Regions from separate parts of the Arthrobacter sp. BK1 genome, predicted to be linked through region 2. Evidence: riboswitches for the same ligand, from Rfam matches in the RefSeq annotation. Region 2 holds a riboswitch; each other region holds the start of a gene.

Region 1 (2,254 bases), 910 kb from region 2:
GTCTTCTGCAGGTACATGCCCATCTCGTCGAACAGTTCCGTGGGGAACGGCCCGGCGCCGACACGCGTGGTGTAGGCCTTGATGATGCCGATGGAGCGCGAGATGCGGGTGGGGCCGATGCCGGAACCCACGGACGCGCCGCCCGCCGTCGGGTTGGACGAGGTGACGAACGGGTACGTCCCGTGGTCCACGTCCAGGAACGTGGCCTGGCCGCCCTCCATGAGCACTACTTTGCCCTCGTCCAGCGCCTTGTTCAGGACGAAGGTGCTGTCGATGACCAGCGGGCGCAGGCGCTCGGCGAAGGAAAGGAAGTAGCTGACGATCTCCTCCACCTCGATGTCGCGGCGGTTGTAGACCTTGACCAGGAGTTCGTTCTTCTGGCGCAGCGAGCCTTCCACCTTCTGGCGGAGGATGGATTCGTCAAAGACGTCCTGGACGCGGATGCCCAGGCGGGCCACCTTGTCCATGTATGCCGGGCCGATGCCGCGGCCCGTGGTGCCGATGGCGCGGCTGCCGAGGAAGCGCTCCGTGACCTTGTCCAGGACCTGGTGGTAAGGCGCTACCAGGTGGGCGTTGGCGGAAACGCGCAGTTTGGAGGTGTCCGCACCGCGGGCCTCCAAGCCATCAATTTCCTGGAACAGAGCCTCCAGGTTCACCACGCAGCCGTTTCCGATGATGGGAACCGCGTTGGGGCTGAGGATGCCGGCCGGAAGGAGCTTGAGCTCATACTTCTCACCGCCTACGACGACGGTATGCCCGGCATTGTTGCCACCATTGGGCTTAACGACGTAGTCCACGCGGCCACCCAAAAGGTCTGTGGCCTTGCCTTTTCCTTCGTCGCCCCACTGGGCTCCTACGATCACGATTGCTGGCATGGGATCCTCCCCCATTCGTTCGGGCCGTACTCCGGGCTGACCCGCCGGCGGTACGCCGGACGGTTCACCGAAGGACGGCGCCGTTCATGAGAACGCCCCGAAGGCAACAGCCTGGCGGGAACGGTTAGGACGCCCTGCCACGCAAGAGTTCGGGGCTCTTACCACCCAAGTTTAGCCGATGACGGAGTTTCTCCACTCGTTCGGCCTGGCAGGGCCCACACGCGAAACAATCCGGCCCTGACTTGCCCGGGCCGTGCAGATGCCATTAAGTGAGAGTACCCATCCGGAGCGGCCGAGAGACCTGGATCGTTGACGCCGCAGCAACCGCGCATGCGCAGGGATTTTCCTGCCGGCACAGGTGCTACTGCCAGGACCGATGGAAAGGAAAATTCCCCATGTCGCTCAACACTGACCACATCCAGGTCACCCACGCAGGTTCCTTGCCCCGCACGCCGGAGCTGATCGCCGCTAACGCCGCGAAGGAAACCGAAGGCATCACCCCGGAATTCCTCGAACTGCTCGAATCGTCGGTGGTGGACGTCGTCCAGCGGCAGAAGGACCTCGGGGTGGACATCCCCAACGACGGAGAATTCGGGCACACCATGTCCACTTCGGTGGATTACGGCGCATGGTGGAACTACTCGTTCGCGAGGCTCGGCGGACTGGAACCGACAGACGTGGACCGGTGGAAGGACGCCACCGTGCACCGCTCGTCCCCGGGACACATTGTGCTGACCTCATTCCCTGACCGCCGCGACCGCCTGGCTTTCAATGACGCCTACACCGATCCTTCCTCCGGGATCCTGGCGCACCGCAAGAGCGTTTCCCAGCCAAAGATCACCGGGCCGCTGACCTACACAGGACAGGATCTGGTGAACTCCGATGTCACCAACCTGAAGAAGGGGCTGGCCGCCACCGGCCTCACCCAGGGTTTTGTGGCATCCCTGTCCCCCGGGTCCTGTGCACGCGTGGCCAACGATTACTACAGGTCCGATGAAGAACTCCTCTACGCCTGTGCAGACGTGATGCGCGAGGAATACAAGGCCATCATCGACGCCGGCCTGACCGTCCAGCTCGACGATCCTTCCCTGGCGGAAAGCTGGGACCAGATCAACCCGGAGCCGACGCTGGAGGACTACCTCAAGTTCATCCAGCTGCGGGTCGAGGCCACCAACTGGGCCCTGCGTGACCTGCCCCAGGAACAGATCCGCCTCCACGTCTGCTGGGGTTCCTGGCACGGTCCGCACACCACCGACATTCCCTTGGCGGACATTATCGGCTCCGTGCTGCAGGTCAACGCCGGAGCGTACTCCTTCGAGGCCGGCAACGTCCGTCACGAGCACGAATGGCGGGTCTGGCAGGAGACCAAACTGCCCGAG
Region 2 (2,254 bases):
TCCGGCCGAACACCAAACTGTTCTTCGGCGAGGTGGTGTCCAACCCCCGACAGGACGTACTCGACATCGAGGGAATTTCCGCGGTGGCGCATGAGGCAGGCGTCCCGCTGATCGTGGACAGCACGCTGTCCACGCCGTACCTGATCCGCCCCATTGAGTGGGGCGCGGACATTGTGGTGCACTCCGCCACCAAATACCTCGGCGGCCACGGCGCCGCAATTGCCGGCGTGATTGTGGACTCGGGCAATTTCGATTTCGGCAAGGACCCGGAGCGGTTCCCGGGCTTCAACACTCCTGACCCCACCTACAACGGCCTGGTCTACGCCCGGGATCTCGGGGCGGACGGTGCCCTGGGCGCCAACCTGTCCTACATCCTGAAGGCCCGCGTGCAACTGCTCCGGGACCTTGGATCGGCAGTATCCCCCTTCAATGCCTTCCTGATCGCCCAAGGCATCGAGACACTCAGCCTTCGCGTGGAGCGGCATGTCGCCAACGCCAACACTGTGGCGCAGTGGCTCGAGGCAAGGGACGACGTCGAATCCGTCGCCTACGCGGGGCTGCCCTCGAGCCCCTGGTACGAGCGGGGCCTGAAGTACGGGCCCAAGGGGACCGGAGCCGTGGTGGCCTTCACCGTCGCCGGGGGAGCCGAGGCCGGAAAACGCTTCGTGGACGCCCTGGAACTCCACTCGCACGTGGCCAACATCGGCGATGTGCGTTCCCTGGTGATCCACCCGGCCTCCACCACCCACAGCCAGCTCTCGGCTGAGCAGCAAGCCATTGCCGGGGTCGCCCCGGGGCTGGTCCGGTTGTCCGTGGGCATCGAGCATATCGATGACATCCTCGCCGACCTCGAAGCCGGCTTCCGTGCCGCCAAAAGCGCGGCAGAAGCGGCCATCGGGGCAGGAGGCGGCGGGCAGTGAATATCCGCGGAAGTCACAACCTGTCACAGGCTTAGCGTCCGGCGCCGGCTATTTCGTACACTCGAAGCAGGTCATGAGTGCCAGTGACAGCCCCGGCTTGCTGGCCGGCAACCCTCCTCCGCGGTGGGGTGCCCCGGGTGAGGACCTGGCCTGCCGGTCAAATGACGGCGGGCAAGCGCGTAGAAAAGGTCCTGCCATGACGATAACGATTTCCCGAACAGCGGCCCCCGGACACGGGGTTGTCCGCTATGCCTCCATCGGCGGACTGCAGCTGGAAGCCGGCGGTTACCTCCCGGATGTCACCCTGGCCTATGAAACCTGGGGCACCTTGAACGCCGATGGTTCAAACGCTGTCCTCATCGAGCACGCCCTGACCGGAAGCACCCATGTGACCCGCGGGGACAGCGACGAGGAAGGCTGGTGGGAACAGCTCGCCGGACCCGGCGCACCGGTGGACACTGACCGGTTCTTTGTGGTCTCCATCAACATCCTGGGCGGCTGCTATGGCTCAACCGGGCCGTCCTCGGAAGCCCCTGACGGGAAACCCTGGGGGTCCCGTTTCCCGCTGGTGACCCTCCGCGACACCACAGCGGCTGAGGCCCGGCTGGCAGATGCGCTGGGCATCGGCAGCTGGTTTGCCGTGCTGGGCGGCTCCATGGGCGGCGCGCGTGCGCTCGAATGGGCGGTCACCTACCCCGCGCGCGTGCAACGCTGTGCCGTTATTTCGGTCGGCGCAGCAAGCACCGCCGAACAGATCGCGTTTGCCCAGGCGCAGACCCTGGCAATCCGCCAGGACGTCAACTTCAACGACGGCGACTATTACGGTGGCCCGCTCCCCGAGGACGGACTGGCACTGGCACGGCGCATCGCGCACATCACCTACCGTTCGGCCGCTGAATTCCATGGCCGGTTCGGACGGTCAGCCCAGCTTGCCGAATCGCCGCTGCAGGCTGAAGCGCTGGGGACGCGCGGCCGCTACCAGGTGGAAAGCTACCTCGACCACCAGGGCACGAAACTCGTGCGGCGGTTCGACGCCAACAGCTACATCGCCATCACGGACGCTTTGATGAGTCACGACATCAGCCGCGGCCGCGGTTCCCTTGAGGAGGCGCTTGGCCGTGCCACCGCCAGGTTCTTTGTGGCCGCAGTGGACAGCGACCGGCTCTACTTCCCGTCCCAGTCCCGTGAGTTGGCTGATGCCCTTCCAGGCGACGTGGACGTGCACGTGATCCAGGCTCCTATCGGCCATGACGGCTTCCTCACGGAAATCGGCCAGCTCAGCGGACCGCTCCGCCGGCACCTCGCCGGCTGACGTAGCCGGCTGACGGAGCGGC
Region 3 (2,254 bases), 1.8 Mb from region 2:
CCGTCGCAAAGCAGGCTTCCGTGCCCTCCAGCAGGCGGAGCCGCTCCTGGAACGTGGCCACGGAGGGGTTGCCGTAGCGGGAGTAGACGAATCGTTCGTCCTCACCGGTGAAGGCGCGTTCGGCTGCGGCTGCGGATTCGTAAACGAAGCCTGAGTTCAGGAACACCGGCTCGGTGGTCTCCTGGAAATTGGTACGGTCCAGTCCGCCGCGGACCGCCTGGGTGTCAGGGCTCCAGCCGGCGGCATCTTTGTTGAAGGTCACTTAGTTGCTTCCGAGGTTGGTGGGCAGGCCGCGGTTCTTCCAGCCGTTGACGGTGCGCTCGCCGTAGCGGTCCGGCTCGCCTTCGAAACCCTCCAGGACATTGAAGGAGGTGAAGCCGGCCTGCGTCGCGGCGATGGCTGCGGCGATGGACCGCTGGCCCGAACGGCAGAGGAACACGAGCTCGGTGGCTGGGTCCTCCGGTGCCTGTTGGGTGAGGTCGGTGAGGAAATCCGGGTTGGGGATCCCGCCCGGGAACGTCCACTGAATGAACAGGGGATCGTTGTCGGTGGCTTTGGTGTCCGGGATGCCGATGTGTGCCCATTCGCCTTCGGTGCGGACGTCCACCAGAATGGCGCCCTGTTCCAGCTTGGCCCAGGCTTCCTGGGGGGTGAGGTCTCCGGCGTAGCTCATGCGTGGCCCTCGCCGTCGAAATCGAGATCGTCCACAGCGGTGGCGACGGCGGCGTCAGCGCTTGCGATGGCTGCCGGGAGGATGAGGGCCTGCGCAACTATCACCTTGCCGCCGTTGGACGTTGCGGCCGGGCTGCCGTGCAGGACATACCCTTCGGCCAGGGCGGTGGAAATCCGTTCACAGAAGGACCTGTCATCCGGTCCCGTAATGAGCCGGTACAACAGTTTCTCTTCAGGGGCGGGGGCGTCAGACACGACGGAACTCCTTCTTTCACGCTTGCAGCTCGAATGGGTCGATATGCCGAGTATTCACCTGAGGCACCCCGCCGCGAAAGGGAGGGTTGCCGACCGGCCAGTCAGGGCTTGGCGCCGGTTCTCATTACTCCCCAAAAACGTAACATCCGGCCCACCCGGCCGCACCGCCGCCGTCGTCATGTTCCGTAACCAATCCGGATTTTCGTAACCTGCGCGTGCTTCTCCGGCCAGCATCCGGGCGGGACAATCAGGCCATGGGGGACAGCAGCGGGGGAGATACGAGGACGCCGCGCGCGAAGGGAACCGGCATGCGGTTGACTGCCGCGGCACTGTGCAGCGCTTCGATCCTGGCGGCAGTAGCCGGGCTGGCCGGTTGCCGGGACCTTGCAGGTCCGCCGCCCTGCATGCCGCCCACGTATACCGTTTCGCCGGCCGAAGCCCGGCCCGGAGACGAGGTCACGGTCCGCGCGCAGGACACCAGGTGCGATGCACGCTACGGTGCGGACGCCAGGGTCCAGGTGACGGTCCGGGACGCTGCCGGCGTCAACGTGCTGGAGGAACTGGCCCCCATGACCGACGACGGCGGCTTCACTTTCGTGTTCACTGTTCCGGCAGCAATGGCCGCCGGGCAGGCCGGGGTGTCGGCCTACCCCTACGGCGTGGACTGGTGCGACGACACCGGAGTCAATAACAGGGTGGCGTCCGGGCCTCAGGCCCTGGTCCGGGTCTCGTGTGCGGAGCGCCTGGTGCCGCTGGTGATCCTGGCCGGCTAAGGCCGGTCATGACAAACCGGCCGGCCGGAACGCGCCCGGCGGCCCGGACCTGCCGGGACGATAGAGTCTTCGCTGGGGGCACTGGCCGCCATCACTGATAAGCCGTCCTGGGGGAGGGTCCACACCAGCATGCCAAAAGCCACCGTACTCAGACGCGTGCCGCCGTCGGCCGCGCCCGGTTTCCGCAGCCCGCTGCCTGCAGCGTTCCTCGCGGCGCTGCTCCTCCTGTTCAGCCTCCTGCCTGCCGGTGCTGCCGCAGCCACCGGGCCCGAACCGGCTCCGGAGGAGGGCAAGCCCCTGCTGGGCGCTGTCCTCGAATGGGGCCAGGACTCGGCCGAATCCTTTGCCGAACGGCTGGGGGCTACCCCCGCGGTCTTCGGCCACGACATCTCCATCCCGTTCCGCGACGCAGAAGAGACCAACCTCCGGCAGTTCCTGGACCAGGCTGCCGCTGTGGGCTCCCATGCCATGTTCACCGTCAAACCCACCGTTCCGCTCGAGCAACTCGACGCGGCGGCGGCCCAAGCCTTTGCTGCTGAAGTCGCCAGCATTTC

The links. A riboswitch is a leader RNA that binds a small molecule or an ion and turns the genes downstream of it on or off. The one in region 2 is predicted to bind S-adenosylmethionine.
Region 1: another riboswitch for S-adenosylmethionine. It lies ahead of AC1MCA_RS07500 (cobalamin-independent methionine synthase II family protein); the one in region 2 lies ahead of metX (homoserine O-acetyltransferase MetX).
Region 3: another riboswitch for S-adenosylmethionine. It lies ahead of AC1MCA_RS11790 (DUF1737 domain-containing protein); the one in region 2 lies ahead of metX (homoserine O-acetyltransferase MetX).

Annotation. Positions count from the first base shown of each region.
Region 1 is NZ_CM155263.1:1,693,857-1,696,110, forward strand. It holds gene AC1MCA_RS07495 (adenylosuccinate synthase) at 1-875, opposite strand, end outside; SAM riboswitch class I at 1,152-1,258, shown strand; gene AC1MCA_RS07500 (cobalamin-independent methionine synthase II family protein) at 1,271-2,254, shown strand, end outside.
Region 2 is NZ_CM155263.1:781,401-783,654, reverse strand. It holds gene AC1MCA_RS03545 (bifunctional o-acetylhomoserine/o-acetylserine sulfhydrylase) at 1-920, shown strand, start outside; SAM riboswitch class IV at 990-1,104, shown strand; gene metX (homoserine O-acetyltransferase MetX) at 1,117-2,232, shown strand.
Region 3 is NZ_CM155263.1:2,601,344-2,603,597, forward strand. It holds gene AC1MCA_RS11780 (O-succinylhomoserine sulfhydrylase) at 1-262, opposite strand, end outside; gene AC1MCA_RS11785 (rhodanese-like domain-containing protein) at 263-673, opposite strand; gene AC1MCA_RS11790 (DUF1737 domain-containing protein) at 670-927, opposite strand; SAM riboswitch class IV at 941-1,056, opposite strand; gene AC1MCA_RS11795 (hypothetical protein) at 1,182-1,700, shown strand; gene opgC (OpgC domain-containing protein) at 1,830-2,254, shown strand, end outside.